Regions from separate parts of the Psychrobacillus sp. MER TA 171 genome, predicted to be linked through region 1. Evidence: predicted binding sites of a transcription regulator. Region 1 holds the regulator's gene; the other holds the start of a gene.
What was found. The regulator CtsR, encoded in region 1, represses protease genes until heat stress. The targets are predictions, from matches to a motif close to ATGGTCAATAAAGGTCAAACA.
Positions count from the first base shown of each region.

Region 1 (16,705 bases):
ACGTTATCATAGGTACTCTCCACGATGTGAACATTTCCACCTTGCTTCTCTACTAGCATAGCCTCGTCTGTCCCTAAAAAGGATTCCTGCTCAGCGAGTCTTTCGGCTTTCTCCAATACATCATATTGAAAAGCTTGAGGTGTTTGGATAATCCAAAGACTCTCTCGATCAACCGTTTCCTGTATTATACCATTGTGAACCTTTTTCATCGTATCCTTTGCCCGTACTGCAGCAACTGCTGCGCCAAATTTTTCAGCTGCTTGGACTAGCTGATGAATGATTTCCTGCTGAATGAACGGTCTAGCAGCATCATGCACCAATACAATCCCTTTAGCAGGACTAGCCTTCAAGCCCGCATATACACTATGCTGTCTTTCAGAACCGCCTTCTACAATGGCTGACACCTTTTGGATGGAATATTGCTGAAGCAGCTGTTCTATATATGATTTTTCTTCTTTTTTTATCGCTAAAACAATATGAGCGCAGTCAGGGTCTTGTTCAAAAACTCTAAGCGTATGTATTAAAACTGGTATATTACTTAATTCGATAAAAAGTTTGTTGTGACCTGCTCCCATCCTTTTTCCACTTCCCGCGGCAGGTAAGATTACTGTATACAACATTATTTACGTACCTCCTATATTACAAAGAAAAAGGGTATGCTCCACAAAGGAAACATCCCCTCCTACTTATTTAGTTTCTTGGGGTTTCGCAAAGATCATTCGTCCTGCTGATGTTTGGAGAACACTCGTCACTTCTACATTAATAGCTTGTCCGATATAAGCTTTACCGCCTTCTACAACAATCATTGTCCCATCGTCTAAATAAGCTACCCCTTGATTATGCTCTTTACCATCTTTAATCACAACTACATGCATTATTTCCCCGGGAATAACTACCGGTTTAACGGCATTTGCTAAATCATTAATATTCAATACACGAACCTGATGCAGCTCACACACCTTGTTTAGGTTAAAATCATTTGTGACTACTATGCCGCCCATTTTTTTAGCTAGACGCATCAATTTTAAATCAACTTCTTGGACATCCTCAAAGTCTTCTTCCACTATTAAAACCGCAGTGCTTCTTTCATCCTTTAGTTTGTTTAGAACGTCTAAGCCACGGCGACCTCTTGTCCGTTTAAGTGTATCAGAAGAATCTGCAATATGCTGAAGCTCCGTTAGCACAAATTGAGGGACAACTAGTACCCCTTCCATAAAGCCGGTTTCAGAAATATCAGCTATTCTCCCATCAATGATCACACTTGTGTCCAAGAGCTTGTAAGTCCCCAATGGTAGAGCTTGTTCTTCTTCCTCTGCTGTTTTTTTCTTCAATGCAGGGAGCTTAGAAGATGGAGTAAACACGTGTAGCAATTCATCTCTCTTTTTATAACCTACCTGGAATCCTAAATACCCTAAAATGATGGTCAATAGAACTGGAGCAACAGACCGAATGACTGGAAATTCAATACTCGATACCGCTGACCCTAAAAAGAAGGCTACGATTAACCCGATGACCATCCCTAACGTCCCAAACAACAAATCACCAATGGGTGCCTTTAATAGTCTTTCCTCCATCCATTTAATGAAATGAATTAAATAATCTGTTAAAAATAGCGCAGCTACATACAGCATGATTGCTCCGATTAATACAGAAACATATACATTGTTAATAAAAGAGTTGTTGGATAAATTAATCAGTTCATATAAGTGCGGTAAGAATAGCAACCCTAATGTACCACCTATTAATACAAAAGCAATTTGAATAATCCACTTTAACAAATATTCCACCTCCGTTTAAATTTTATTATACTTCCTTTTATGGCTCTATGCCTATTTTGACGTATGAGCAAGGCTAACCAATGCAGCAATACAATACTAGTATCAAAAGTTTACTTATACATAGTTTACATTACCACTCAGAAGTATACGTATTTTAGAAAGCAGGTGGCAGTTCCCCACCACCGTATCTTCTCTATTATTACCTCGAGTAGTTTGTCCTACTAGTCAGTTAAGAAAAAGCTTCCTTCATCACTTCATTTACTGATTCTACACCAATGACCTGCAGTCCCTTTGGATAGTCCCAGCCTCCCATATTCGATGCTGGGATGATTGCTCGTTTAAAGCCGAGCTTTGCAGCCTCTTGCACTCTTTGTTCAATCCTCGAAACTCTTCTTACCTCACCAGTTAATCCGACTTCTCCTATAAAACAGTCAGTTGAAGCAACACCTATATCTCTAAAACTAGAGACAATACTTACTAGGACGGCTAAATCGATGGCAGGTTCGTCTAATTTTACTCCACCGGCAACTTTTATATAGGCGTCTTGTGTTTGAAGTAGCAGTCCCATGCGTTTTTCTAGCACTGCCATTAACAAGGAAATTCTATTTTGGTCAATCCCTGTAGCCATTCTTTTTGGGTAGTTAAAGCTCGACTGTGTGACTAGCGCTTGAATCTCTACTAAAATCGGTCTTGTCCCTTCCATAGAAGCGACGATTGCAGAGCCTGCTGCTCCATGAGAACGCTCCTGCAAAAATAACTCAGAAGGATTTAGTACTTCCTTTAGGCCCTGTTGTACCATTTCAAAAATAGCAATCTCATTAGTGGAACCAAATCTATTTTTTTGTGAACGCAATATACGATGATTGTGATGACGCTCACCCTCAAAATATAAAACCGTATCTACCATATGCTCGAGAATCCTTGGTCCGGCGATTTGCCCTTCCTTAGTTACATGACCAACTAAAAAGATAGCAATATTTTTAGTCTTCGCGATACGCATCAGCTCAGCCGTACTTTCACGTACTTGAGACACGCTACCTGGTGCACTCGTTACTTCTGGGTGATGCACGGTTTGTATAGAATCCACGATTACAAAACGTGGACTTACTTGATCGATTGTTTCATTTATCAGCTCTAGATTAGTTTCCGAGTAGATATAAAGTTCGTTTGAAGTAACTCCTAGACGTTCTGCTCGGAGTTTCGTCTGGCGGATGGATTCTTCTCCGGAAATGTAGAGGACTCTTTCTCCCTTATTCGCAAGAAGTGCAGAAACTTGTAAAAGAAGCGTTGATTTACCTATACCTGGATCTCCCCCAATTAAAACTAGGGAGCCTGGCACAATTCCTCCACCTAAGACCCGATTCAATTCTACTAAATCCGTCTGTACACGAGGCTCATCGATCGTTTCAATAGATATAATGGGGGTTGCTTTTTGAGTGACTCCAGAGGAATGCTGAAAAGAATGTCTAGGCCCCTTAGAAACAACCTCTACCTCTTCCACCATCGTGTTCCATTCTCCACACCCTGGACATCTACCCATCCATTTGGCAGCCTCATAGCCACATGAGTTACACATAAATTTCGTTTTCTTTTTTGCCATATAATCCTCCTATAATAAGAAAAGCATAATCGCCTGTTCTGCCCCGACAGGCAAATGGGGAAAAGCGAGGAGGCAGTTCCTCAGCCACCGGAGCTTTTATCCATTTGACCCGAGGGGCAAGGCGATGAAGCTAGACATCTTGAAAAACATAATCGCCTGTTCTGCCCCGACAGGCAAATGGAGAAATGCGAGGAGGCAGTTCCTCAGCCACCTCACATACTCTTTGTTGCACTATGTAAAAAAAGGCATTCCGGTGATCTCGGAATGCCTATAATATTAACTTTCTGTGACAGGCTCTGTTGTTCGAACAACAAATTCGTCATTTTCTACATCAAATACTACACGCTGACCCGTTAAGACTTCACCTTTTAACAGTTCCTCTGAAAGACGATCTTCCACATGCTTTTGTAATGCACGGCGCAACGGACGTGCTCCATATGTTGGATCGTAGCCTTCTGTAGTAATTTTATCTTGAGCAGCTTCAGTAAGTACTAGCTCTATTCCTTGTTCTTTTAAACGCTTCGCTAGCTGCTCTGTCATTAATGTCACAATTTGTTTTAAGTGTTCCTTCTCTAATGAGTGGAATACAATCATTTCATCTAAACGGTTTAAGAATTCAGGACGGAATGCTTTTTTCAATTCTTCCAGCATTTTTCCTTTCATATCTTTATAATCCGTTTTTCCTGCTTCTTGTAAGTTAAACCCTACATGTTTATTATACTTAAGTGCATCTGCTCCAACATTAGATGTCATAATCACTACTGTATTGCGGAAGTCGACTGTGCGACCTTTCGAATCAGTTAATCGACCATCCTCTAATACTTGTAAAAGTATATTGAATACGTCTGGATGTGCTTTTTCAATTTCATCTAATAAAATTACAGAATACGGTTTACGGCGAACTTTTTCAGTCAACTGACCACCATCATCAAAGCCAACATACCCCGGAGGTGAACCTACTAAACGAGAAGTAGAATGTTTTTCCATGTACTCAGACATGTCTACTCGGATCATCGCGTCCTCGTCTCCAAACATTACCTCTGCTAAAGCACGAGCTAACTCCGTTTTACCTACTCCTGTAGGTCCTAAGAAGATAAATGAACCAATTGGTCGCTTCGGATCTTTTAAGCCCGCTCGAGCTCGTCGGATAGCACGAGAAATAGCATCTACCGCTTCTTTTTGTCCGATTACACGTTCATGTAATTTATCCTCCAGCTTTAACAACTTCTCGGACTCTGTTTGAGCTAACTTGGAAACAGGAATTCCAGTCCACATCGAAACGACAGCAGCGATATCCTCGACTGTAACCTCTGACTCTTCTTTTCCTTGTTTTTCTTTCCAAGTATTTTTCATAGTTTCTAATTTATCTTTAATCTTTTGTTCTTTATCTCGGAAAGAAGCTGCCTTCTCAAATTCCTGGCTTTGCACAGCTGCATTTTTCTCAGAGCGAACAGCCTCTAGCTTCGTTTCTAATTCTTTTAAATTAGGAGGAGTTGTATAGGAACGAAGGCGAACCTTAGAACCTGCCTCATCAATTAAATCTATTGCTTTATCAGGCAAGAAACGATCGGAAATGTAACGATCAGACATTTTAACTGCTGCTTCTACTGCTTCATCCGTAATTTTCACACGGTGATGTGCTTCATAACGATCGCGTAACCCATAAATAATTTGTACAGCTTCCTCAGAAGAAGGCTCATCAACTTGGATTGGTTGGAAGCGACGTTCAAGCGCAGCATCTTTTTCAATGTATTTGCGATATTCGTCTAATGTAGTAGCACCGATACATTGAATTTCTCCTCGAGCCAGTGCTGGTTTCAAGATATTAGAAGCATCAATTGCCCCCTCTGCTCCACCTGCACCGATTAACGTATGAAGTTCATCAATGAAAAGAATAACATTTCCTGCTTGGCGAATTTCATCCATCACTTTTTTCAGACGGTCTTCAAATTCACCACGATATTTAGTACCCGCTACAACAGTACCCATATCTAAAGTCATTACACGTTTATCTCTTAAAATTTCAGGAACCTCATTTTGTACGATTTGTTGTGCAAGACCTTCTGCAATAGCAGTCTTACCTACACCTGGCTCCCCAATTAGGACCGGATTATTTTTCGTACGACGAGCTAATATTTCAATAACACGTGTGATTTCCTTGCTACGCCCTATTACAGGATCTAGCGTACCTTCTCTTGCAATTTGTGTTAAATCGCGTGCTAACCCGTCTAATGTCGGTGTACTAGCTGGAGCGACTCCGTTGTTATTACTATTGCTATGAGATTGATCGGAACTTCCTAATAATTGAAGCACTTGCTGACGCGCCTTGTTCAAGCTTACACCTGCATTGTTCAATACTCTTGCTGCTACTCCTTCTCCTTCACGAATTAAAGCAAGAAGTAAATGTTCTGTTCCAATGTATGAGTGACCTAGTTTTCTTGATTCATCTACTGACAGCTCAATGACTTTCTTAGCACGAGGCGTATAGTGAACAATCGGACCAACTTCCTCTGCTCCAGTTCCAACCAGCTCCTCGATCCCTGCCTCTATCACTTTTGGATCTACTTCGATTGCTTCTAATGCTTTTGCGGCAATTCCGCTACCTTCACGGATAAGACCGAGTAAAATATGTTCTGTTCCAATAGATTCATGCTTTAAACGAATAGCCTCTTCTTGAGCTAATTGTAAAACTTTTTGCGATCTTTGCGTAAATCGATTAAACATCATGCAGGTTCCTCTCCTTTTGTATTATCTTTTTCTCCTTTTTGCAAACGTTCCCTTAACAGCTTAGCTCGAAACATGTCACGCTCCGTGGCATTTAAAGTAGTGCCAGCGTACTTTTGTAAAAAACCAGGCTGCATAAAGATCATACATTCATTTAGGATGGACATATCTATATCCTTAATAAGTCCAATATCTATTCCTAAACGCACATCAGACAGACATCTTGCCGCCTCCTCTGTGGTCATTAGACGAGCATAGAATAAGGTTCCTAGTGAACGGTAAAGACGATCCTCCAATGTATTTGGGGAGTGCTGTAAAAGTGCGTCTCTTGCTTCTCTTTCTTTTTGAATAATTTGTTCTGCTATACTTTGAAGATCAGCAAGTATATCTTCCTCAGTCTTACCAAGTGTCGTTTGATTTGATACCTGATAAACATTGCCGAGCGCTTCACTACCCTCTCCATATATTCCTCTTACGACCATACCAAGCCGAGAAATAATGGTTACGATTCGATTCATTTGCTTTGTTTTTGTTAAAGCAGGTAAGTGCATCATGACAGATGCTCTAAGTCCTGTTCCAGTGTTTGTAGGGCAGCTTGTCAAATAACCAAACTGTTCGTCAAATGCATATGGTAATTCCTTTTCTAATAAACGATCTATTGTATCTGCCCGTTCGTAAGCTTGTTGGATTTGGAGTCCTGGAAATAGGCATTGAATTCGAATATGGTCCTCTTCATTCACCATGACACTAACAGACTCATCTTCTGATAAAAGGACAGATCCCGTATTTGGTGAATTTGCGAGCTTAGGACTTATTAAATGTTTTTCAACCAAGACTTGACGCCCTAGCTCAGATACATCTTTAATATGCACAGATGTAAAATTTTTCTGTAATTCTTCATCTGCATCTAACAGTGTGGAGGATACAGATTGGTCAATTTTATGCGCTTCGTCCTCTGTAAATGCTAGAGGGAAGCGAAAACCATTAAGGTTTCTCGCCAAGCGAATTCTGGTGCTCATCACGATGTCAGAATGCTCTCCTTCCCCTTCCATCCAACTAGATCTGGAATTATCTAAAAAGTTCTCAATCGACATGTGAATCGTCACCTCCTCCGGCAAGTTGTTTTTCAAGGTCTTTAACTTCGTCTCTTAACTTCGCGGCATCTTCAAATTGCTCTTGCTCAACTGCCTGCTTCATTTGAGCCCTAATTGCTTCAATTCGTTTCTTTAAAGCTATTTTTTCACCAAGTCGCCCTGGTGCTTTTCCAATATGTGTAGTGTTACCATTGTGTAGACGTTTTAGGGCTTGAGGTAAATGAGGACGGAAGCTTTCGTAGCATGATGCACATCCAAACTTACCCTCTTCTAGAAATCTCTCAATAGACCAGCCACATTCATCACATTCAAGTGTTTTTTGTTGTTTTTGTTGAACTATCTGATCTGCTTGGTTAAACCAATTAGATAGAAGCTGATGAAGAGATAATGGGTCTTGTTTGTATTCAACATAAAACGGGTGGAGGCTATTGGCACAGACCTCACAATAATGTCTTTCAAAGTGTTCTCCGTTATGCACTTGTGTAACCGTCACTTTAGCTGGCCGTTGTTTACAATTTTCACAAATCACCTTATCAACACCCCGTTCAATTTTCACTTTTTTCATATTTTAGTGTTAAAAGCATGGCACATAGTATACGTGCTCGTAGCTCATCTCTTGCTGGTAGTGGGATGGCTAAAGTTGTTCTGTCTAGAGCTGCTAAAATTATCTTCGCCTCTCTTTTGGTAATAACCTCTTCATCCAATAAACGAAAAACAATATCCTCTGTAGTGGATGCAGATGCTCCTGCTTCCAGACTTTGTATTATATGCTCAATTAATTCAGCTTTTGTGTGGGCTCGAACGCGGAGAATTCGAATATACCCACCACCACCACGTTTACTTTCCACCAAATATCCACGATCCAGTGTGAATCGGGTGTTTATTACATAATTTATTTGTGAAGGTACACATTGAAATTTTTCTGCGATCTCGCTTCTTTTGATTTCAATTTGCCCCCTACTTTCTTGTTCGATAATTGCCTTCAAATAACCTTCAATAATGTCAGATATATTTTTCATCTTCTCTCACCTCTTCTCACAAAAACTGACTTTGACTATCTTTGACTATATTATATAATGAATTTTTTGGTTGTGCAATTGATTTGCCTAGCATAAAAGAAACAAAAAAACTACCAACATTTATTGTCAGTAGTTTTAGGGTGTATCAAAATGAAAACTTATATTCTTATATTTGTGAATTGTATTTAAGCTGTGTAATAAAAATTGTTGGCTCTACCTCAATATCATGTACTTTGTAAAAGTGATGTCTTTCATACAAAGCAAGAGCTGGTAAATTTTTGCGCCGGTAGAAACTATTATACTTACAGCTTTTGGAGTAGCGCTCAAAACATGCTGGAGCAACTCAGAAGCTATCCCTTTTCTAAAATAAATTGGGTGGACAACTAACCTACAAATATTTAGTACGTCTCCCTCGTATTCATAGGAGATAAAACCAAGTAGGCTCTCCTTATTGTACTTTCCTATAAAAATCTCTTTAGATACTTTAATATCCTCGATTGTTTCCTTAAGCTGTGGTATGCCTTCAAAACCGATGATCTCTGCTTCCTTGCGGTAAGCCGGAAGCTGTATTTCGAGCATTTCCTCTGCTATAGAATGCTTTTGGTGATCAATTAATCGAATCATATGCACCTCTATTAAATTTTTCTTTTCTTATTGGTTTTTTGGGTCTTCGATACTTGCTTCCATTTATCACGTTCTGTTTTTTGAGCAGCTAAGTTGTTTTTACGCTCGATATGAGCAAGCTCACGCAATAATTTTACATAGCTTACATATCGATCCTCTTTTAGCAAACCAGTTCGAATAGCTTCTTGAATGGCGCAGCCAGGCTCTTTTTTATGCTGACAGTCTCTAAATCTGCATTCGATAGCAAGTTCTTCGATATCCTGAAAACTGTTGCTAATACCCTCGCTAGAATCCCAGAGCTGGAACTCTCTCATTCCCGGGGTATCAATTAATAGTCCACCACCAGGTAATAAGGAAAGCTCTCTATGAGTGGTTGTATGACGCCCTTTACTGTCATCCGCTCGAATATCGCTAACCTCCATTACATCCTCACCAGATAGAGCATTGATCAAAGAGGATTTCCCTACGCCTGAAGAACCTAGTAAGGCCCCCGTTTTACCGTTGACTAGGAGAGCGGCTAAGTCATCTATTCCCTCTCCCGTGACACTAGATACAGCGAATACATTTACGCCGAATGCAATCGTTTCGACTTCACTGATGAAATAATCCACCTGTTCACAAGCGTCTTTTTTCGTTAGTACCACGACAGGTGTAGCACCAGAATCCCAAGCTGCAAGTAGATAGCGCTCTAACCTTCTTACATTAAAATCATGGTTGAGTGACATCACTAAAAATACATAGTCTACATTCACTGCTACCAATTGGATTTCTGTTGTTGTACCTGCCACTTTTCTTGAGAATTGGGATTGTCTCGGTAGAACCTGTTGAATAATACCTTTATCTTCTCCAGGCATCTGCTCTAAAACCACCCAATCTCCTACGGCTGGATAGGCTTCACGGTTGTGATCAAACTTAAATCTACCCGATAGAGAGCAAAGCCACTCACCTTCATTCGTAATTACTCGATAAGAATGCTTATGCTCGAGTAAAACTCGACCTACTAATCCTTTGTTCGACATCTTTTCTTCCCATTTACTATTCCATCCATACTGTTCGATTAAATTCAATTTCAATTTCCTCCTAATTTTCCCATTAAAATATTTGAATCGCCATTATTTTAAGCGAATTACTGGGCAACAAAAAAACCATGATTGCTCGAATCAGCAATCATGGTCTCCCGTTCATTAGTAAAGAAATTTCAAAAAGTATGAAGAAATAAGCTCGATTGTCTGTATACAATCAAACTAATACCTATTCCGCCTACATTTTAGAAAATAACAGGGTAAGACATCATGAACTTACTGATTCGAATCGAATTATATACAATAGCCATAATGCCTCACCTCTTTCTTTAAGTTAAATTCAGAATACTACAAGTTTTTGAAATATGCAATAGGCAATTATGCCGTTACATCACGTTTTGTAAATGACCAGTAGCTCGTCACAAGGAAAACTGCAAGGTAAATAAGAATTACGACAATAGAGAAGGCCATCGTCATTCCCTCTATTGAGGGATCATTTGCGCCAATGTATTGCCCCAAATTTGTATTAGCAAATAAAATATATTTCGAAGCCTCGATTTTCAGCGCCGCAAGAACTCCTGTAACTTGTACTCCTGTAAACATCAAGAAAATAGATATTCCTATTGCCAATGAGCTCGAACGGAAAACAGAGCCAATCATAAAGGCCAACGTTCCAATCACTAATACATTGATTAGCGATAAAGCAGTTAACAGTAACAATCTACCCCAGAATGAAACTTCAACTACAGCTCCGTCTACTAACTCTAACTGGGTTCCTGGTACATTATCAAAGAATATATAGCCAAAAATGATGCCTGAAATAAGAAGAATACCAGTCATTGCTACTGCAAATAAACCAACCGTTAACAGTTTAGACGTAAGGATCTTCCAACGCTTTACTGGTCTTGTTAATAACATTTTAATCGTTCCTTGAGAAAACTCAGAAGCTACAATACCACCGGCAACAACTACTGTAAGTAATGTAACAACTGACATCATACTAGGAAGGCCGGTGATAAAGCCTTGTGCACTATCATCTATAATTGGTGGCAGTTCATTATCCAATCTATATTTAGTTATTTCAGGTTCCTCCGCAACGGCCGTCATCTGGCTCACTGTTATAGTTTCTCCTGAATCGTCCTGTCCTACTTCTAAGGAATTCATCCATTTCACAAAGCCCGCAGAACCAAGCATTACCAATACGAGCAGTATAGCCATGATCCAGGTTGCTTTTTTACTCCATAGTTTTAACCACTCATTTCGTACGAGATTCAGCAATTTGTCCACCTCCTGTAATTTCTAAGAATTGATCTTCTAATGTTTTTCTATTTGGAGTGATGGAATAGATTTGTAGGCCATTCGCAATCATCTCTGCAACTAATGCAGGCACTTCCTCTTTATTAAGTGGGATTATAAAACCACTTCCTTGAGCTTCCATTGTAATCTCTTTATGTTTAAAGAAATCTACTACTTTTTCTAGTTCAGATGCTTCGATGTAATAATAAGATTTTTGCTGTTCATTTACCTCTTGAATAGATAAGAGCTTCCCATTTTGAATAACGGCAATTCTATCACACATTAATTCTATCTCTGCGAGCAAATGACTTGAAACAAAGATAGCAACACCATCTTCTACTGCGATCTTTTTTAAGTATGTGCGGAATTCCCGAATCCCTGCAGGATCTAACCCGTTTGTGGGCTCGTCTAAAATAAGAAATTTAGGCTTATGTAGGATAGCCTGTGCTAGGCCAAGACGCTGTCTCATTCCTAAAGAATAGGTGGATACCTTTTCGTGAATACGCTTTTGAAGTCCCACCTGAGCAATTACTTCATCAATACGTTCTTTGGTGATGTTCTTATTCATTCGAGCAAAATGAACGAGATTTTTATATCCGCTCATAAACTTATACATTTCAGGGTTCTCTACAATTACCCCTACCTTGCTCATGGACCCCTCAAAATCCTCGGACAAAGGCTTGCCTTCTATAAATACCTCTCCCGATGTTGGCTTCATAAGACCAGTCATCATCCGTATAGTTGTTGTTTTCCCTGCTCCATTCGGCCCTAAGAATCCTGTTATTTGCCCAGAATACAAGTCTAATGTCAGGTCGTCGATAATTTTCTTTTTCCCAATTATTTTAGAAAGATTTTGTAACCTTACTATTGTTTTTTGTTCCAAATTAACTCACCTTCCTTATCACTAATTTTGTCCCTATTAAGTTATACGTCTCAAACTTAAATAAGTTCTATAAAAATCTAATTAATTTGTTTACCTTCTAAGCGAACAATTCAAAAAATAAAAAACACCAATCCACTTTAATTAGATTGGTGTAATCCCATATTAATTATAAAGATGACAGGCAACAAAATGGCCTGGTTCCTGCTCTTGCCAAATTGGCTTTTTCTCTGCACATATAGACATCGCGTGAGGGCATCTTGTCCGAAATACACAACCCGATGGTGGATTGATCGGACTTGGTAGCTCGCCTTGTAGGATAATCCGTTGACGGGATTCCTCAATATCAGGATCTGGAATTGGAATTGCCGACAACAATGCCTGCGTATAAGGATGTAATGGGCTTTCATAAAGCTGACTACTTGTTGTTAGTTCAACCATATGCCCTAAATACATTACACCAATACGATCAGAAATATATTTAACCATAGATAGATCATGAGCGATAAATAAGTAGGTTAACCCTTTTTCCTTTTGAAGACGCTGTAACAATTTTACTACTTGAGCTTGTACAGAAACGTCCAATGCAGATATTGGCTCATCTGCTATGATAAATTCTGGATCTAATGCCAGGGCTCGCGCAATTCCTATACGTTGTCTTTGTCCGCCTGAGAATTCATGTGGATACCTATTAGCATGATCTCGATTTAGTCCGACATCTTCTAACAGCTCATAAACTCTTTCTCTAACCTCTTTTTTAGAGCTATATAATTTATGAATTTCGATAGGCTCTGCAATAATTTCGAGGACTGTGGACCTAGGATTTAGAGATGCGTAGGGATCTTGGAAAATCATTTGCATTTTCTTCAAATAGTCTTTGCGTTCTTTATCATTCATTTCATGTACATTCTTTTGTTCGAATAGCACATCTCCCTCAGTCCGGTTATACAGACCTAGGATAGTACGTCCAGCGGTAGATTTACCACAGCCCGATTCCCCTACTAAGCCAAATGTTTCTCCCTTGAGAATGTCAAAGCTAATCCCATCCACTGCCTTTAAAGTGCTACCTTGACCAATATCAAAATGTCTCTTTAAATCCTTTACAGATAATAGTACATTCTCCGTCATATCTTTCCCCCCTAAACGGCATATCTTCTCACAGCACATATCTCTTTTTGTAGCTTGGAGCCTTCTAATACTAAAATTTCCACTGACTTTCCTGTTGAAGGTGAATGTAATAATTGACCATTCCCATAGTAAAATCCAACATGACGAACTGAGCCTGTGCCTTCGTCATTTGCAAAAAATAGCAAGTCTCCCTTTTTCCATGAAGAAGGTTCATCCTTAGAGACCTCTATGCCTTCTATCGCCTGATCACTTGCATCGCGTGGGATAAAATAGCCACACGCCTTTAACATGTTGTATGAAAATCCTGAGCAATCAAAGCCATATGGAGACATCCCTCCCCATAGATATGGTAAGTCTAAGTAGGCTTCCCCCAACCTCACAGTTTCCTCTAGTGGGAGTTTTGGTAATTGTTCCTTAGATGCAGCATATTGTACATTTTCTTTTCGGAGCAGCCCCTCTCCATGTGGCGCTCGAACCTTATAGAAATCATCCGTTTCAGATAGAACAGGTAGAATTGTATTAAAAGGTAGAATCAGTAATGGTTTTTCTTCCGTATCCCATAACTGGGTTCTTGTACCCTTTACTCGAACAATTCCTTGGTTGCCAGCCTCTACTATTTCTTTCAATTGAGCCAACGGCACCCAACCCGGATAGCCTCTTTCGTCTTTTTTAGAGGGCTGCCAGACTGCAATTATTTTAGCCCAATCGTCCTTTATCTCATCCACAATAACTGGCTCTCCATAAAGAAGCTGAGTTTGAACACGGTTCTCATCACAAAGGGCTAGTCGCTCCTTGTATGGCAAAGCTTCTAGCCATTCAACAAGCTGTACAGGATTAGATATTCCAGGACCATCTACTTCCCGAGCTGAAGACGGCTCTGTCCAGACCGTCGCAACCTTTACTGCACAAGCCCAATAACTTTTTTCTATTGTCATTTTTGTCCCTCCCCTATTTTAACGCTCGCAATGCCTAGCCCATAGGATTTCGAAAAGGTCATCGTGCTAGCTTGGTAGACGATACCGCCTGTAACAATGTCCTCCGCCAGCATTAAAGGAGCATCAAAATCATAAAAAAGGATATTAGGCTGACTCGCTGCCAAATGAGCTGCTGCTGTTATACCTATTTTAGTTTCAATCATACTCCCTACCATACAGGTGATATCATTTGCCTCTGCCAATGTATTAATCTTTAATGCCTGATAAATGCCACCAGATTTCATTAATTTAATATTAATCAAGTCTGCAGCCCGCATTTCTAATACACGCTTAGCATCATAAATCGAGAAAACACTCTCATCTGCCATAATAGGGGTTGCTGTTCGTTCAGTTACGTATTTTAAGCCTTCTAGATCCTCAGCAGGAACCGGCTGCTCGACAAACTCAATCTTAAGCCCAGCGTCTTCCATAGTACCTATAGCGCGTACGGCTTCTTTTGCATTCCATCCCTGATTGGCATCGAGCCTTATTTTAATATCTTTTCCTACTCGCCTCCTAATAGCCTCAATACGTTCAATATCCTCTTGTATCGTACCTATTCCAACCTTTACTTTGAGTATTTGAAACCCTTCTCTTACGTAGCGCTCAGCATCCTCTGCCATTTCAGCTGGTTCATTGACACTCACAGTAAAATCCGTTGTAAGGCTATTTCGATAGCCTCCTAAATATTGATAAAGTGGTAGCTCAGCATATTGGCCCAAAAGGTCAAAGATTGCCATGTCAACTGCAGCTTTCGCACTCGTATTTCTGACAAGTGCTTTATGGAGCTTCTGAAAAATTATCTCCTTTTCTAGTAAAGAAAGTCCGATTAGCTGCGGAGAAATAATTTCATTTATAGCGTATTGGATACTTTCTAATGACTCACCAGTGATCACATGAGTAGGAGGTGCCTCTCCGTAACCTACTTTTCCTTCATCAGAGGTTACCTTCACGACAACGGAAAAAGCAGTGGTAACTGTACGCAATGCTGTTTTGAAAGGTTTAGTCAGTGGAACAGCAACATAAAACGTTTCAATAGCTTGTATTTTCACCCTAAATTCCTCCTACTCTACTCCTGGTAATATAGATAACGTTAGGTTCTCTGTATTTAACATGCCGTCTACTCCTAATGGAATCGCAAAGTGAGGCTGACAGTGTCCGATAAGAAAACCTTTTATTGCTGGTTTACCTAAGTTCCCTAAGTAATGGTCAAAAACCTCATCCATTGTAAGAGATTTTTTACCTCTCCTTGGCTCCGCGTCACAGAAGTCTCCAATGACGAATCCAGCAGCTGCATCTAGCTTGCCAGCTAAACGTAGCTGATTTAGCATTCCGTCTACCTTATATGGCTCTTCTCCAATGTCCTCTATTAGCAGAAGCTTACGATTGGTATCCACTTCATATTTGGTCCCAATTCCGCTTGCAAGAAGAGAGAGATTTCCACCAACCAGCTCCCCTCTGGCTACCCCAGGAGCAACTATGGATAAAGGAGATATATCCTCTGTGTAATGTAACTCTATTGGCTGAAACAGCTGATAAAACATTTTTTTGGATAGCTCATTAAATGTACTTTTACCCACGTCTGAAGCTAACATGGGACCATGGAATGTGACAATATCCGAATATAAATTCATTGCACTATGTAAATAAGTGATGTCTGAATAACCCCAAAAAATTTTCGGATTTTCATTCATTAATTGATAATCGATTTGGTCTGCATACCTTGCAGTACCGTATCCTCCGCCAGCACAAATTATTCCATTGATGTTAGGGTCTGCGAACATCTCATGTAAATCCTCTAGTCGCTCTTCGTCTGTGCCCGCTAAATACCCGTTAACTTGCTCTACACTTTTTCCCATTCTATAAGATAATCCTAATTCCTCTAAAAACGATAGGGAGCGTTTCAGTTGATCTAAGTTAGGAGGACTAGCTGGAGCAATAATTCCAATTGTATCCCCTTTTTTCAATCTATTTGGCTTTATTTTCATATGTATAATCTCCTTTGTTTTTAAAGAAAAGGGCGGCACTTGCAAAAGTGCCGCATCTTTTGTTTGGGAATAAATACTTTTATTCCTTATCTGCCCATTTTAAATCCATGTATCCAACTGGATGTCTTACAATACCTTTAACATTCGATTTCTCTAGTGTTACTTGGTTGTAATAGTGGATTGGAATAACAGGCATTTCTTCCATTAAGAATTTGTCAGCCTCTATTAGCATATCCCAACGTTTTTGCTCATCTGTTTCATTTTTAATATCAGCAATCATTTTATCGAACTCTGGGCTAGACCAAGTAGTACGATTCATAGAAGAACCAGTAATGAAGCTTTCTAATGCGTTTACAGGATCAGCATAGTCAAATAAGAAGGAAGAGCGTGATAACATGTATTTGAACTCTTTTTGCTCTGAAGCAAATACGCTAGCCTCTACATTTTGTAGTGCTACTTCTACTCCTAGAACTTCCTTAAATTTACTTTGAAGTGCCTCTGCAATTTTCTTGTGTGTATCACTTGTAGAATAAGTTAACGTTACTTGAGGTAATTCTGTGTAACCTTCCTCTTTCATA
Region 1 covers NZ_JAMAWN010000010.1:56,021-72,725, forward strand. The annotation lists gene ispD (2-C-methyl-D-erythritol 4-phosphate cytidylyltransferase) at 1-620, opposite strand, end outside; gene M3627_RS11105 (PIN/TRAM domain-containing protein) at 687-1,778, opposite strand; gene radA (DNA repair protein RadA) at 2,008-3,378, opposite strand; gene M3627_RS11115 (hypothetical protein) at 3,503-3,652, shown strand; gene M3627_RS11120 (ATP-dependent Clp protease ATP-binding subunit) at 3,655-6,105, opposite strand; gene mcsB (protein-arginine kinase McsB) at 6,102-7,196, opposite strand; gene M3627_RS11130 (UvrB/UvrC motif-containing protein) at 7,186-7,752, opposite strand; gene M3627_RS11135 (CtsR family transcriptional regulator) at 7,742-8,215, opposite strand; gene M3627_RS11140 (GNAT family N-acetyltransferase) at 8,429-8,839, opposite strand; gene rsgA (ribosome small subunit-dependent GTPase A) at 8,851-9,858, opposite strand; gene M3627_RS11150 (ABC transporter permease subunit) at 10,240-11,139, opposite strand; gene M3627_RS11155 (ABC transporter ATP-binding protein) at 11,117-12,040, opposite strand; gene M3627_RS11160 (ABC transporter ATP-binding protein) at 12,203-13,165, opposite strand; gene M3627_RS11165 (C40 family peptidase) at 13,177-14,100, opposite strand; gene M3627_RS11170 (enolase C-terminal domain-like protein) at 14,097-15,191, opposite strand; gene M3627_RS11175 (S66 peptidase family protein) at 15,204-16,127, opposite strand; gene M3627_RS11180 (peptide ABC transporter substrate-binding protein) at 16,207-16,705, opposite strand, start outside.

Region 2 (16,705 bases), on a different contig from region 1:
GATTGATATTTTCGTACAAGGCAGTGTCTATCCGCTGTTTGCAATGCTATTTGGATACGGATTAGCAATGCAATTTATGAAGTCGGAGGCAAAGGGCACATCCTTTTCCCGCCTCGCAGTAAGAAGGCTATTGATACTACTAGGAATTGGGTGTATTCATGCATTTTTAATTTGGTCTGGTGACATTTTGATTACCTATGCATTAGCCGGATTGTGTTTAATCGTATTGATGAAATTAAAGCCACTTTGGTTAATAATAATCGCAGCTGTTTTGTATTTAATACCGAATGGCTTGTTAACTGGGTTGGTCTACTTCATGACAAAAATAGCCCCTGACCAGTCCGTTCTTTATACAGCAATTCAAAAGGTAGAGGAATCGGCCGTAGCCTATTCACAAGGATCGTGGTTCGATGTATTTGGACAAAGATTAGCCGATTGGCTTTACATGCAAGGATACGGTTTAAATGTTGTGCTTATTCTTTGTACAATATTACCGCTTTTAATGCTTGGATCGGCGGCTGCAAAGCTAAGACTAATCGAGCGAGCGAGTGAGCTGAAGTTATTTTGGATCATTACAATAATTATTGCGATGACAGCAGGAACAGCTATTAAGTGGTTACCGTTTAGTCAAGGTGATGATTTATTTACAATGACGGTCCAAGACACTTTTGGAGGGCCTCTTCAAGCCATTGCTTACGGTGGCTTCCTTGCATTGATTTGTACAATTCCTATAGTAGGAAAACTATTATCCCCAATTGCTAAAGCAGGAAGAATGTCTATGACCATTTATTTAATGCAATCTATTCTTGCAACTACTATTTTCTATGGTTATGGCTTTGGTTTATACGGTAAAGTCGACATAGCCACAGGTACATGGATGGCAATAGGAATATATGTAATTCAAATCATTTTTGCAGAAATATGGTTTACTAAGTTTAAACAAGGTCCTGTCGAATTATTGTGGAGAAAACTGACTTATTCGAAAATATGATCGAAAAAGATGAAATTAAACAAAGTTTGTAATAGACTATATTAATAGATTCAAATTTCTTTAGAGGAGTGTTTATAGATGAAGCTATTGTCATACCGATTAAACGATAAAATTTATTTTGGTCCAAAAGTAAAAAAAGAAGAAGCAGTCTGGGATGTACTTACTATTCAAGAAGAATTACAAGTGCTACCTAATTTTCCTGCAACTATCGTCCAAGGTGTCAGCTTCGGGATGGATTTTATTGAACAAATACGTGTTTTAATAGAAACAGCTTTAAAAGAAGAGGATCCAAATCGTTTTAAACGCTCATTTACAGAAATTGAATGGCTATCACCGATACCTCGCACACCCAAAAATGTAATGGCAATTGGTAAAAACTATGCCGATCATGCAAAGGAAATGGGTGGGGTAGCGGAGGACTTTGTTGTATTTACAAAGGCTCCGACAACAATTGCCGCAGATGAACAAACGTTACCAGTCCACTCAGAGGTTACTTCTTCGTTAGATTACGAAGGTGAGCTTGCAATCGTAATAGGAAAAGAAGGAAAGAATATTCCTTCTAAATTAGCCTATGATTATGTATTTGGTTACACAATTGCTAATGATATTACCGCAAGAGATCTTCAGAAGAAACACCAGCAGTTCTTCTTAGGTAAAAGTTTAGATTGGTCATGTCCTATGGGACCTTATGTGGTAACGAAGGATGAAATTCCAAATCCTCAGGACCTAACGATCGTTACAAAAGTTAACGATGAAATTCGTCAAAATGGTGTTACCTCCGATATGATTTATTCGGTTGAGAATATTATTTGTGAGATATCAAAAATTGTAACTTTGGAGCCCGGAGATGTTATTTTAACAGGTACGCCTGCAGGAGTAGGTAAGGGATTCAATCCTCCAAAATTCTTAAAATCAGGCGATATTGTGAAAGTTTCTATTGAAGGAATCGGAACGCTTGTAAACAAGTTTGAGTAATGGTAGTTTAAAAGTGGTATAGTAAAGATATATTAAAATTAACGTTGAGGTGAAACAATGGATTTCTTAGCAAGTACGCACTTACACATAACAACTTGGGTAGTAGCATTAATTTTGTTTTTTGTTGCTCTAGCAATGTCTAATTCAAAGGTTGTTCAGATGATTTTACGTTTAGATTATTTGCTTATCATCCTTACAGGAGTTGCTTTATTCATCAAAGGGATGGATTATGGAGAAGGCATGCTGTATGGCTTGAAGTTTATAGCTGGTATTCTTGTAATTGGTATGATGGAAATGACTTTAGTTAAAAAAGCAAAAGGTAAACCATATACGACGTTTCTTGTATTAGTATTTGTGTTCTTCTTTGTTGCTTTATTCCTTGGATTCAAGCTTCCAATGGGTATTAACTTTTTAGCATAATAATTAAAACTCTCATGTTTACATGGGAGTTTTTTTGTATTTAAATAAAAAGTTTATGCCCATTGTAATACAGGGAAGAGCGATGGTAGATTTTTGCTTCGGTAGACGCTATCCTTATCGTGAGCTAGAAGCTATTATCCATATCTTACGTGATGATTTATAGTCCCTTTAAGAAGGCTATGGTGAAAATGAAGGTTTATTTAAGATTCAACCCTCTAGAGCAATAATAAAAAAATGATAATATTGATTATAGCTATTCATTATTCCAAAAGGGAGGTTAACCCATATGATCTATCTGAAAAGCTTCAAGCTTTCACTTCATACAGTCAATAATCCAAATGCATATCCATACAATGTGTTTAGAAAAATAACTGGAGAAGTGTTAGTCTTTCATAACATTACAGTAGTGTATGGTAACAATGGTTCCGGTAAGTCCACACTATTAAATTTAATGGCAAACAAGCTTAAAATTACGGGGGCTGAGGAAATAACAAATAATAGCCATAACATATACCCGTTAGATTACATATCAGAATGTTCCTACGCGCTAGGTGAAAATAAGAGTGACGGAGAGTCAGATCAACTACCGTATAATAGTTTGTACATCAAAAGCGAAGATATTTTATATGAGATCAAGAAGATTCAGCAGGAGGCGGTTCTTAAGGAGGGTTACCTGTACCAACACTCTAGGTTGGGATATACTAAGGAACGTTTGGAAGAGTTGAAACATTCTTCACAGATGTACAAACAAATGAAGATTATGAAATTTTCTAATGAGAAGTATTCTAACGGTGAGACATCCATGCAGATATTTGATGAATATCTTGTCCCAAACGGATTATACTTGCTCGATGAACCTGAAACCTCTCTTTCTCCTACAAACCAAATTAAGTTGGCAGAAGAAATCAATAAACTCGCAAGGTTTTTTGACTGTCAATTTATTATAGCGACACATTCTCCATTTATGTTGGGAACATTAGATGCTAAGATTTATAATCTTGACGCACCCCTTTTGACAACAAATAGATGGACTGAGCTTGAAAACGTAAGATTTTTCTACGACTTTTTCAATAAACGGAAGAATGAATTTGAATAATCAGCAGAAACATCTGCAGGTTCTTCAGAACGCATATAATAGCCAACCAAACTAGTCACTTAATGGTTGAATAAATAAAGTAATATACTTCTAATAACGTTTTGAAAAAAATAAGTAAGAACTTCTATATAAAAAAAGCCTATAGCTCGCGAAATTGCATCTTCGCGAGCCGCTTGACCATTAGAAAATATTTTTATTCCTTTATTAGCTAAAATGCCTTTATTCCGTTTCTAATAGTTGAAGGGAGGCGACGGATAGAATTAAGCCATAAGATTACCGAAAGTAGAGTGTTGTCGTGACGGTAGTCACGACAACACTCCTAAAACTTCTCCGATAATGATATGGCCAAAGTCTATCCAAAAGCCGACCGGAAACAAATAGATTCCGACTGAAGACTTTCAATATCTAAAAGGAACTTAAAAAATTCTTCAATACAGCAGTAATGTCTTAGCAAAAGCCGACCGGAAACGATTAGAAACCCTAGAAGCTATTAATATGACACAGTTTGGACGAATACTTTTTTATTTTCTACCTATTTCTTTTTAAAACATAGCGATTGAAACGTAGCTTTGTTAAAATTAACGATGATAAGTCTTGTTTTAGAGTATAAATAAACAAGACAATTTTATGTTGACCCGATGTAGAGGAGGATTACCTTGAAATTTAAAAAATGGCTTGTTTGTAGTGTACTTTTCAGCAGCCTATGGATGACAACTGCTTTTAGTGCTCAAGCAGCGGATTCATCTATACAAAATGAAAGTATTTATGACTTATACGTTGACCGATATTTTAATAGCACAGTCGCAAATGACTACAATGTTAATACGAAAGATCATCTAGCCTTCGCTGGAGGAGATTTTAAAGGAATCATGGACAAAATGGATCACATACGTGATTTAGGCTTTTCAATACTCTCTATCGGTCCAGTTTTCTCAACGGAATCCTATGATGGTAAAGCAATTTTAGATTTTAATGAAATTGAAAAACATTTTGGAACAGCTGATGAATTAGAAGCTTTGATTGAGAAAACACATAATCAAAAGATGAAACTAATGATAGAATTTCCATTGAATAACTATAGTGCGCAGCATACTTGGGCTAGTGAAGAGGACAAGCAAGATTGGATTATATCCAAAGACGGCGTACTACAACTAGATTTAGAAAATCCGGAAGTACAGACTGAACTTATAGACACTATTGTAGCTTTTGCTACTAAGTACAAAATTGATGGAGTGAAGCTTTCTGAAATAGAAGGCGCACCTACAGAATTTATAAACGAAATGATTACAGCCTTAAAAGAAGTAAGAAATCCAATGTATGTTATAGCATTAGAGGAAAGCGATGCGAATTTTGATGTCAACTATTCAGAACAACGTATGGTCGCACTAAGAGATGCGTTCAAAAACACGGATTACCCTTCAGATGTTATTAGTTCGGTTGAATCCAATGACTTACTCCTAATTGACAATTTAGTATCAGAACGTTTTACTTACCATAGTGCTTTGGAAAACATGTTCCCTCCGACGCGCATTCGCGCTGCTATAGGAACACTACTGACACTACCTGGAGTACCTTATATGACATATGGAACGGAAATTGCCATGAACGGTCAGGTACCAGAAGAAAGCCATCAAATCATGAATTTTCGTGTAGATGAAGAGTTAATCGAGTATATCCAAGATGTTAACTCCATTCGTAATAAATCAGATGCACTTAGATCTGGTGACATAGAAGTTCTAAAAAATGAAAATGGTTATGCAGTATATAAGCGTGAATCAGAAGAAGAAACATTTATTATAGTTGTAAATAATACTAGCGCTACCCAACGTATTGATCTTTCTAGTGAAGTTGTAGGAGAAGACAAGGAAGTTAGAGGGATTTTTGAATCCGATTTAATTAGAACCACGGATGATGGCTCATACCGCATAGTTATTGATCGTGAAATTGTGGAAGTCTTTCAAGTAACAGACCGCAAAGGTTTAAATACAGCTTATATAATCGCAATGGGAATCTCTTATTTGTTATTTATCTTATTCCTCGTAATTGTTTGGAAAAAAGGAAAGCAAAGAAGAAGAGACGATGAAAACAAAGCGAAATAATAAAAAAACTATCTCTTGAGTGCCAAGAGATAGTTTTTTTAGTTAGAAAGATAAATTGAATTGATGTCCAGCTTCATCGCCTTGCCCCTCGGGGTCAAATGGATAAAAGCTCCGGTGGCTGAAGAACTGCCTCCTCGCTTTTCTGCATTTGCCTGTCGGGGCAGTGACAGGCGCTTGCGCTTTTCTTGATGTCCAGCTTCATCGCCTTGCCCCTCGGGGTCAAATGGATAAAAGCTCCGGTGGCTGAGGAACTGCCTCCTCGCTTTTCTGCATTTGCCTGTCGGGGCAGTGACAGGCGCTTGCGCTTTTCTTGTTAGTGATGTTCTGTATGAAGTGGAGGTAGGATTAACCAACCTTTTTCCTTCGTTAACTGCAATAATTTTGCACCTAATTGAGCTTTTTTCATATGGAATTGGCCATACATGGTAGCTATGTCTTCTCTTGTAGAAATACCCATTGCCTTACTGCAGGCTACTAATCCTGAAGCGCCATCGATTGCTAACGCAGCTGCAATTTCAGGATCATTGAATTTTGCACCTGGTGGGATATTTTCTACTTGAGCTACAGGACGCTCAGGAGGGGCAGGTGGAAGTCCAATGCCATTTTCCTTGAGAATCCTTTCCAAATACTTGTTTTCATCTTTCATGGCATCCACGGAATCTTCAAGAATTTTTTTTAGATCTGTATCTCCAGCGTGATTATAAAAGGTTTGGTGTGCAGCAATTAATCCTTGGTTGGTTGTTAAATTAGTCCAAATAGCAAAAACTTCACCACAATGTAATGGTTGCTCTTTTTGATTCCCAGATAAAATACCCATTTTTTCACTCCATTTCGTCATAAGTCGACATGATTTTTTCAGGTCGAGCTTATTATGTGACAACATGGAGGAACTATTCTAATTCCAATAAAAAAGACAAATCTGCTGGAAGATTTGTCTTTTAATCTATTAAAAGTTTTATGCTTCTTTGTTCAAAAAGAAGACAGAGATTGCTCCGGGGCCAGTGTGGGCACCAATGGTGGAACCAATCAGATGAATTTCTACATCTGTAGGCTGCATTTTTTCTAATATCATTTCTTTTAGTTCTTGTGCTCGATCTAATACGTCTGCATGACTAATAGCAATTACTTGTCCTTCTAAATTTCCTCCGCGTTCCTCTACTAATTCTACTATACGTTTCATTACTTTTTTAGTGCCGCGAATTTTTTCAATCGGTACAAGTTTGCCCTCTTCTACATGAAGTACAGGCTTGATGTTTAACAGGCCACCGATAAATGCACTTGCTTTGGAAACTCGTCCACCGCGGGCCATATAATCTAAGTCATCTACAGTGAAAAGATGTTCCATATGTGTAGCATTCCATCTAATTTTCTCTTCAATTTCCGAAAGGCTTAGTCCTTCATCTCTTAGTTTTACTGCTTCTTTTACAAGCAGTCCATATCCAAGTGAAGCACATTTTGAATCTATGATAGTTAGCTTCATATCCGGATATGTCTCTAATAATTGTTCCTTCATCATCACAGCCGTACTATAAGTACCTGATAACTCTGAGGAGAAAGCGATGTAAATACCTTCTTCTCCTGACTTAGCAAGATCCTCAAAAATACGAAGGAAATGTTCAGGAGAAGTTTGAGAAGTTTTAGGCTGCTTACCATTTCTAATCTCTGCGTATACCTCTGTTGATACAATGTCGTTTATATCTTCATATTCTTTATCGTCAATATGAACACGAAGTGGTGCTAACTCGACTTGATTTGTTTCAAAAAATAATTTTGGTAAGTCACTTGCACTGTCGGCAAATATTCTCATTTTTGTCCTCCTAAAATTTGTGAATTATATTAATTCAATTTTAATCTTTCTTTTAAGAATTCTGCAATACCATCTTCATTATTTGTTGCAGTAATTTCATTTGCGATATTTTGCAAAGGGGAAATAGCATTACCCATTGCGACACCAACGCCAGCATATTCAATCATTTCTAAATCGTTATCCTCGTCTCCAAATGCAATAATTCTATCTTTAGGGATATTTAAATATTTGGATACATGGTCGAGACCTACTGCCTTATTCAGACCGTGTCTAACAATTTCAATAACATCCCAAGGTGCTCCCCAACGGCGGTGATCAATAACTTCTGCATGAACTTCTTTTAAATGCTTTCTAACATCATCTACTGAATTTTCCTCTGCATGTATGAGTAAACTAGTTGGATCGGCGTTTAAAAATTGTCGAAGGTCACCAGTAGTTATATTGGGATTTCCTTGTACTAAAGCGGAGATCATTTGTTCATCATGATAATGTAAGTATACGTCATCTAGGACTTCTGCGAGCATATTTTTTATCGAATAGCTTTGAACGGCCTCAACTACTTCTTTTACAACATTCAAGCTAATTGGTTTATGTATCATTTGCCATGAACGATTTCTAGGGTGATGTACGAATGCCCCATTGAAGTTGACAATAGGAGTAGTTAGCCCAAGTTCATGATAATACATTTCGCTTGCTCGATAGGGTCTACCCGTTGCAATCATTACTTCATGCCCTTCATCCTTAGCCTTTAATAAAATTCTTTTCGTGTTATCAGAAATAACCTTTTGGTCGGTTAATAAAGTTCCATCTAAGTCTAATACGATTAAGTGTCGTTCCATGTGCATATTCCCCCTCATCTTATTAAAGTTTATCTTGTTCCAGATGTTCCGTCAAAATGTATTGGTTCGCGATTTTGTAAAAAAACTTTTACTTTGTTAAAATAGTAATATAACGAATAAGGGGTGTATATTCAATGATTACTAATTTAGAAAATTGGGGAGACATCCCTGTGCTACATATATCAAAAGAAAGCTTTACAAAAAATACTCCCGTAGTCTTTTTTCTTCATGGTTTTGAGAGTGCAAAAGAGCATAATTTACACTATGCATACCAGTTAGTCAATAAAGGCTGTAGAGTTATCATGCCTGATGCTCATTTACACGGGGATCGAGATATTGATCTTGACCAAATACAGATTAGCCTTCGTTTTTGGGAAATTGTTTTAACATCAATCGAAGAGCTAGGTAAACTAAAAAAAGAATTAAACACACGCGGATATGACAACGGACAAAAAATAGGCTTGGCTGGAACCTCTATGGGTGGAATTACAACACTGGGCTGCTTAACGGCATATCCATGGATTGATGCGGCTGCTATTATGATGGGAACCCCGGGATATGTAAACCTTGCTAAAGATCAAATGACTTTAGTTGAGCAAAGAGGATTTAAGATTCCAATGAACGAAGAAGAAAAGAAAAAAATGTTTGATACATTATCTATATTTGATGCTTCTAAGCAATTAGAGAAACTAGAAAATAAGCCACTATTTTTCTGGCATGGCATGAAGGATGAAGTAGTACCGTTCGCACCTACTAACAAATTTGTGGAAGATTTGATTGAACAATATGGTGATGCTCAGATTGAGTTTATGAAAGAAAAAAGCGTTGGCCATGCAGTTTCAAGAAAAGGTATGCTTCGTTCAACGGAATGGTTAGCTAACCGTTTGGCATAATTGATATATCTTTGTTATGATGAATGAAAGATGTAAGGAGGTATTAGTATGGATCAAGATATGAAAGATAGTATGATGGCTGCCCTGGAAAATGTTATTGACCCAGAGCTAGGCGTAGATATTGTCAATTTAGGTTTAGTATATGATGTGGATCTAACTGATGAGGGACAAGCAACAGTTACGATGACACTAACTTCTATAGGTTGCCCGATGGGTCCAATGATAGTAGATCAGGTTAAAACAGCACTAGCTGAGCTACCTGAAGTTAAAGACACTGAGGTTAATATTGTCTGGAACCCACCATGGTCAAAAGACAATATGTCTCGATATGCAAAAATTGCATTAGGTATTCGATAATTATTAAGACTCCTCTAATTATAAAAGAGGACGTTTAAAACAAAACAAGGCATCTTCTGTTCAAGTCGAACAGGAGGTGCCTTGTTTGATTATATGCGTTTTTTCTTGAATTATAAGAGCTGTTTTTCTATAGCTGCTTAGGGTTTGATTTGTAGGGGCAATTCCAGCGGGATAAGTATGAAATTTCACCACAGCACGATTGCCTTGGAGAGGACTTGCCACTTACGCTATTGTGAGTGGCGATTGGAAGCACCCGAACTGAGTATAGCGAGGGAGAAGGCTTGAGTCGTGCACGCGAAAAGCGCCCGTCACAAAACACCGATATATACAAGCGAGTAAATGAACGACAATCGTTCACTTACTCTAATTAATCTATCCGACAAACGCAAAGAGGACAGCTTTCGCACTGGTTTTCTCTTCTTAATAACTCTAAATCGTTAATTGTAATAATACCTTTATGAAACGAAATTAGACCCTCACTTTTCATATCATTTAACATTCGATTAACTACTTCCCTACTCATCGAGCAAAGGTTAGCTATTTCCTGATTAGTAAGTGAAAAATTAATTTTAATCCTACCATCAGATAATGGTTCACCATACGTGTTACACAAGCGTATTAAAGTAGAATATAGAGCGCCTTTTTTACCATAAAGCATCAAATCACGAAACCTTGTCTGGTTTTTTAAGTAAATAAGCTGTATATATTTTGTCCATTCCACCATTAACTGAGTAGAATTAACAAGAAATTTTTCTAATTTATTTTTTGGTAGCACTAATAGCTGTGTAGTCTCCAACGTAAGAGCAGAAAAACTATGATGAGTATTATCTGCGAAAACACCAGATTCACCTATACAGTTTTCGGGGCCTACTATTCTTAAAGTGAGTAATTTGCCGCCCTCTGTATCTTTATTTATCGCAATAGAGCCGCTTACAATAAAATATACGTCTTGTGCTAGTTCGCCTTCTATATAAACCGAACGATCCTTCTCTAATTTTATAATAGAACCGTATTGTTTAAATAATAAACTAATATCTGGGGATACTAAAGTATGATCCACCTCAACACCACCTTTATATGTACCTATAAATATAGCATATATTCCGTTACATAAAGCTTAATACTTTACAAATTATGCTACAAGGATTTATATTTATAATAGTCAATAAAGGTCAAAGTTTTGTGAAATGGAGCTGTTAATATGCAAATGAACCAACAAGATCAAAAAAGTCCTTTAGAAACGTACGGACGTAATTTAGTAAATGCAGTAAAAGACGGCAAAATGGACCCGGTTATCGGTAGAGATCAGGAAATTCGAAATGTCATTCGTATTTTATCAAGAAAAACTAAAAATAATCCTGTACTGATCGGAGAACCAGGGGTTGGTAAAACCGCTATTGTAGAGGGACTGGCACAAAGAATTGTAAAAAAAGATGTACCAGAGGGTTTGAAGGATAAAGAGATTTTCGAATTAGATATGAGCTCGCTAATTGCAGGAGCAAAGTATCGTGGAGAATTTGAGGAGAGACTTCAAGCAGTACTCAAGCAAATCAAAGAGAGTGAAGGAAAAATCATTTTATTTATTGATGAGATCCACACTATAGTTGGTGCTGGGAAATCAGATGGTGCCATGGATGCGGGGAATATGTTAAAGCCAATGCTCGCACGAGGAGAATTGCATTGTATTGGAGCGACTACTCTTGATGAATATCGTATGTATATTGAAAAGGATCCTGCGTTAGAGCGCCGTTTTCAGCAAGTATTAGTAAGAGAACCCTCTGTAGAGGATACAGTATCCATCCTTCGTGGTTTAAAGGAACGCTTTGAATTACATCATGGTGTACGTATACACGATCGAGCAATTGTAGCAGCATCTCAGCTTTCCAACCGCTATATTACAGAACGTTTTCTTCCTGACAAGGCAATAGACTTAATAGATGAAGCATGTGCCATGATCCGTACGGAAATAGATTCAATGCCTCAAGAGCTGGACGAAGTAACTAGAAGAATGATGCAGCTCCAAATTGAGGAGCAAGCGCTGATGAAAGAAAAGGATTCAGCTAGCAAAAAGCGATTAGAACAATTGCGTCAGGAGTTAGAGGAGTTAGACAAGTCCTCAGCAGATATGCGTAAAAAATGGGAATCAGAAAAAGAGTCCATTCAAGTAGTTCAAAAAAAGAGAGAGCTGTTAGACCGCTATCGCAGAGAGCTAGAGGAAGCAGAAAATAAATACGATTTAAATAAAGCAGCAGAGCTACGTCATGGTAAAATACCACCTTTAGAAAAGGAACTTCAATCATATGAAGATGAGATAAACAATGATTATGATTCACGTTTACTTCGAGAAGAAGTCACTGCAGATGAAATTGCTCATATTATTTCAAGATGGACTGGCATCCCAGTAACTAAGCTGGTAGAAGGAGAAAGAGAAAAACTTCTTCGCCTTAAAGAGACATTGGGAGAACGTGTAGTTGGTCAAGATCAGGCAGTACAATTAGTGACAGAGGCTGTTTGGCGTGCACGTGCAGGTATAAAAGACCCGAATAAACCAATTGGTTCGTTTTTATTTTTAGGACCGACTGGTGTAGGAAAAACAGAGCTTGCTAAATCTTTAGCTGCTAACCTGTTTGACTCAGAGGAACACTTCATTCGTATAGACATGTCGGAATATATGGAAAAGCATAGCGTATCTCGATTAGTCGGCGCACCACCTGGATATATAGGCTATGAGGAAGGCGGTCAGTTAACAGAGGCTGTGCGAAGAAATCCATATTCAGTAGTGCTGTTAGATGAAATAGAAAAGGCTCATCCAGATGTTGCTAATATTTTGTTACAGCTAATGGATGATGGAAGGATAACCGATAGTCAGGGGAGAATCGTCAACTTTACAAATACAGTTGTCATTTTAACTTCCAATATAGGCTCCCAATACTTATCCAATACAACCGGACAAGTGTCAGAAACGGACGAGGAACTGGTAATGACCGCTCTTCGTGCACACTTCAAGCCTGAGCTATTAAACCGTATGGATGACATTATTATGTTCCATTCCTTAACGACTCATCACTTTGAAATGATAGCGAAAAAGTATGTAAAACAACTGCAAAATCGTCTGCTAGAACAGGAAGTTACTTTAGAGGTCGAGGAAGATGTCTATACGTGGATCGTGGAAGAGGGAACTGATGCTGCTTATGGCGCAAGACCGCTCAGAAGATTTATCCAACGATATCTAGAAACAGCAGTTGCAAAAATGCTAATTGGAGGGAACGTCCTGCCTGGTAGCACAATTGTAGCGAGCCTGGAGGATGGCCAGCTAATGGTGAAATAGTATCGCTATACAGCTATCAAATAAAAAAACTCCCTTTTGAAGGGAGTTTTTTTTATTAATGATGTTTAGCTTCTACAGGCTCATCCGGAATTACTTTAGTAATTAGTATAATTATAATAGCTGCTGGGATAGCCATATATAAACCATGGAAAAAGTTAAATTCTTCTACGCCATTAACTGAACCTACTACATAATTTAACATCGTAACCAAGATAAGTGTCCAAATTACTGTCATAACATATTGCATATAATTTCACCTCAAAAAAATTAATTTATCTATAGCTATCATAACATAGGGTTGTCCTATACAAAAGAATTATTCTTAACATCCAACAACTATGTTGAAAAATGTTCATATATTCGCTATTATTAATACCAGGTACTAATAATAGATTACAAGAAAAGAGGAATTTCATGAATGCAGGAATTATAGGTTTAGGAACTTATGCACCTGAGAAGATTTTAACGAATGAAGACCTTGAAAAAAGAATAGATACATCGGATGAATGGATAAAAACAATGACTGGTATAGAGGAGCGTCGAATAGCTGCTCCTGGAGAAGAAAGTTCACATATGGCTGTCAAGGCAGCCAAGGAAGCAATAGCGGATGCAGGAATTTCTCCGGAACAAATAGGACTAATTTTGGTAGCAACAGTAACTCCGGATCGTCCTTTTCCTAGTGTCTCCACGATGCTTCAGGAGCAATTAGGGGCTACTAATGCAGCAGCAATGGATATATCCGCTGCATGCGCAGGGTTTATGTATGGTGTCGTTACTGCAAAGCAATTTGTAGAATCTAAAACGTATTCTCATGTGTTAGTAATTGGTGTGGAAAAGCTGTCTAAAATTACAGACTGGGAAGATCGAAATACTGCTGTCCTCTTTGGAGACGGAGCAGGGGCTGTAGTAATTGGAGAAGTCTCTGAGGGCAGAGGCATATTGTCCTTTGAGCTTGGAGCCAATGGTAGTGGAGGAAAGTATTTATTGCAGGACGGACCTTACATTACGATGAATGGAAGAGAGGTATTTAAATTTGCGGTTCGTCAAATGGGCGAATCTGCTATTAACGTTATCGAAAAAGCAGGATTACAAAAAACAGATATTGATTTGTTAATCCCTCATCAAGCAAATATTCGTATTATGGAGGCATCTAGAGAACGACTAGAGTTGCCTGCTGAAAAAATGGCAAAAACCATTCATAAATACGGCAATACTTCATCTTCATCTATTCCACTAGCATTAAAAGAAGAAGTAAAAAATGGAAAAGTGAAAGATGATGATATTATTGTAATGGTAGGTTTTGGTGGAGGCTTGACTTGGGGAGCAATAGCGCTTAAATGGGGAAAATAATTTAATTTGTCGAAGGGACGGACATACATGACGAAACGTAGGGTTGTAGTAACAGGATTAGGTGCCGTAACACCACTAGGTAATGATGTAGAAACTACTTGGGCTGGTATTAAGGAAGGTAAATCAGGTGTCGGAATGTTAACAAGACTTGACGCATCTTTGTTTCCAGCGAAAGTGGCCGCAGAGGTAAAAGATTTTGACATAGAGAAGTATATTGAAAAGAAAGATGCAAGAAAAATGGATCGTTTTACTCACTATGCTTTAGCTTCTGCAATTATGGCAGTTGAGGACGCCAATTTAACAATCACAGAAGAGCTAGGTCTACGTACAGGCGTTTGGATTGGTTCAGGTATTGGTGGAATGGAGACATACGAGAATCAGTTCCGAGTATTTTTAGAAAAAGGAACGAGACGCGTAAGTCCATTCTTCGTGCCAATGATGATTCCTGACATGGCTGCAGGTCAGGTGTCAATTCATTTTGGGGCAAAGGCGATTAATTCATGTACGGTAACGGCTTGTGCATCTGGCACTAACTCTATAGGGGATGCTTTTAAAGTGATCGAGCGAGGAGATGCAGATGTGATGATTACCGGCGGAGCAGAGTCTCCGATTACTCATATGTCTGTAGCTGGTTTCTGCTCCAATACTGCACTTTCTTTAAATACAGATTCTAATACCGCATCGAAACCTTTTGATGCTAATCGAGACGGATTTGTTATTGGTGAAGGAGCTGGAATTCTTATATTAGAAGAATATGAGCACGCTGTTGCTCGTGGTGCTAAAATCTATGCAGAAATAATAGGTTATGGTTCTACAGGAGATGCCCACCATATTACTGCACCAGCTCCAGAAGGAGAAGGGGCAGCTAGAGCGATGAAGCAAGCATTAGACGATGCAGGAGTGTCTCCGGAGAAGATCGATTATATTAATGCGCACGGAACTAGTACGCCTTATAATGATCAGTTTGAAACAATGGCTGTAAAATCCGTATTTGGTGAGCATGCGTACAATTTGGCTATGAGTTCCACTAAATCTATGACTGGTCACTTGCTCGGTGCGGCAGGAGGGGTAGAGGCAATATTCAGTGTATTAGCTCTCCATGAAGGCATCTTACCGCCTACCACAAATCTGGAAACGCCTGATCCGTTATGTGATTTAGACTATGTTCCAAATGAGGCAAGAAAAGAAGAAATTGACTATGCCATGAGTAATTCATTAGGTTTTGGTGGTCATAATGCAAGTATATTATTTAAAAAAATCAAATAAACAACAAAAAATCCACGTTCTTGTGAGCGTGGATTTTTTTGTATATTATAGTTCTTTTAGAACAAATATATATTAAAAAGTATTAAGAAATAAGTGTATATTTAATTTATTTTCATAACAATTTTCCATTATTTAGCCTAATTAAAACCTTGATATTCCAATGTTTATAATAATTTTGTATGGTTCAGAATATATTAAATAAACAAAATATATAAAAAATTTATATTGCGCTTGTAATCATCCTGTAATAGACTTTACAAAAGGAATCAAATAACAGAAAAGTTTTAATCTTTAATTATTTGGAAAAAATCAGACCGAACATAAAGTTGCGTGAGAGGAGAATTAGTTTGAACAACTCAGAACAGCTATTAACCATAAACAATTTACATACCGGATTCAGAATAAAAGATACATATTATGATGCCGTGGATGGGGTATCCATTTCGCTAAAGAGAAATGAAATTCTGGCAATCGTAGGAGAATCAGGTTGTGGGAAATCTACTTTAGCAACGTCCATTATTGGGTTACATGACCACAACAAAACAAGAGTGGAAGGCGAAATTATATACAATGGTATCAATCTTGCTAAATTGAATGATGAAAACTTTAATGCTGTTCGAGGAGAAGAAATAGGGATGATTTTCCAAGATCCCTTATCTGCATTAAACCCGTTGATGAAGATTCAAGACCAAATTGAAGAAAGCCTTGCCTTTCATACAAAGCTGAGTAAGTCTGAAAGAAAAAAAAGAGTATTAGAGTTATTAAAACAAGTAGGTATCCCAAATCCAGAGCGAACTGCAAAACAATTCCCACATCAATTGTCTGGAGGGATGAGACAGCGGGTTATCATTGCGATTGCAATCTCTTGTAAGCCTAAAGTAATCATTGCAGATGAACCAACTACTGCATTGGACGTAACCATTCAAGCTCAAATATTGGACTTACTTATTGACTTACAAAAAGAAACAGGTTCGGGAATTATATTAATAACACATGACTTAGGCGTAGTAGCTGAAGTAGCAGACCGGGTTGCAGTAATGTACGCAGGACAAATTATTGAAGAGGCTCCTGTAGAGGAACTATTTTCTAATCCGTTACACCCTTATACTCGTTCATTATTTAACTCTATACCACAGATGAATAGTGAGAATGATAGGCTTGAAGTTATTCAAGGAATTGTACCTTCTTTAGCCAAATTACCTCGAGAAGGATGTAGATTTTCTGCCAGAATCCCTTGGATCAGTGAAGAGACACATGAAAAAAATCCAGTATTGCATGAAGTTT
Region 2 covers NZ_JAMAWN010000013.1:10,143-26,847, forward strand. The annotation lists gene M3627_RS12865 (DUF418 domain-containing protein) at 1-991, shown strand, start outside; gene M3627_RS12870 (fumarylacetoacetate hydrolase family protein) at 1,070-1,966, shown strand; gene M3627_RS12875 (YisL family protein) at 2,024-2,386, shown strand; gene M3627_RS12880 (AAA family ATPase) at 2,673-3,482, shown strand; gene M3627_RS12885 (alpha-amylase family glycosyl hydrolase) at 4,139-5,581, shown strand; gene M3627_RS12890 (DUF3231 family protein) at 5,895-6,398, opposite strand; gene M3627_RS12895 (DegV family protein) at 6,537-7,388, opposite strand; gene M3627_RS12900 (Cof-type HAD-IIB family hydrolase) at 7,418-8,227, opposite strand; gene M3627_RS12905 (prolyl oligopeptidase family serine peptidase) at 8,362-9,120, shown strand; gene M3627_RS12910 (metal-sulfur cluster assembly factor) at 9,169-9,477, shown strand; gene M3627_RS21070 (Crp/Fnr family transcriptional regulator) at 9,845-10,537, opposite strand; gene M3627_RS12920 (ATP-dependent Clp protease ATP-binding subunit) at 10,679-12,805, shown strand; gene M3627_RS12925 (DUF2929 family protein) at 12,861-13,052, opposite strand; gene M3627_RS12930 (beta-ketoacyl-ACP synthase III) at 13,220-14,155, shown strand; gene fabF (beta-ketoacyl-ACP synthase II) at 14,183-15,421, shown strand; gene M3627_RS12940 (ABC transporter ATP-binding protein) at 15,769-16,705, shown strand, end outside.
Region 2: a site for CtsR is predicted at 10,636-10,656, ahead of M3627_RS12920 (ATP-dependent Clp protease ATP-binding subunit). Genes of this name have one in related genera too.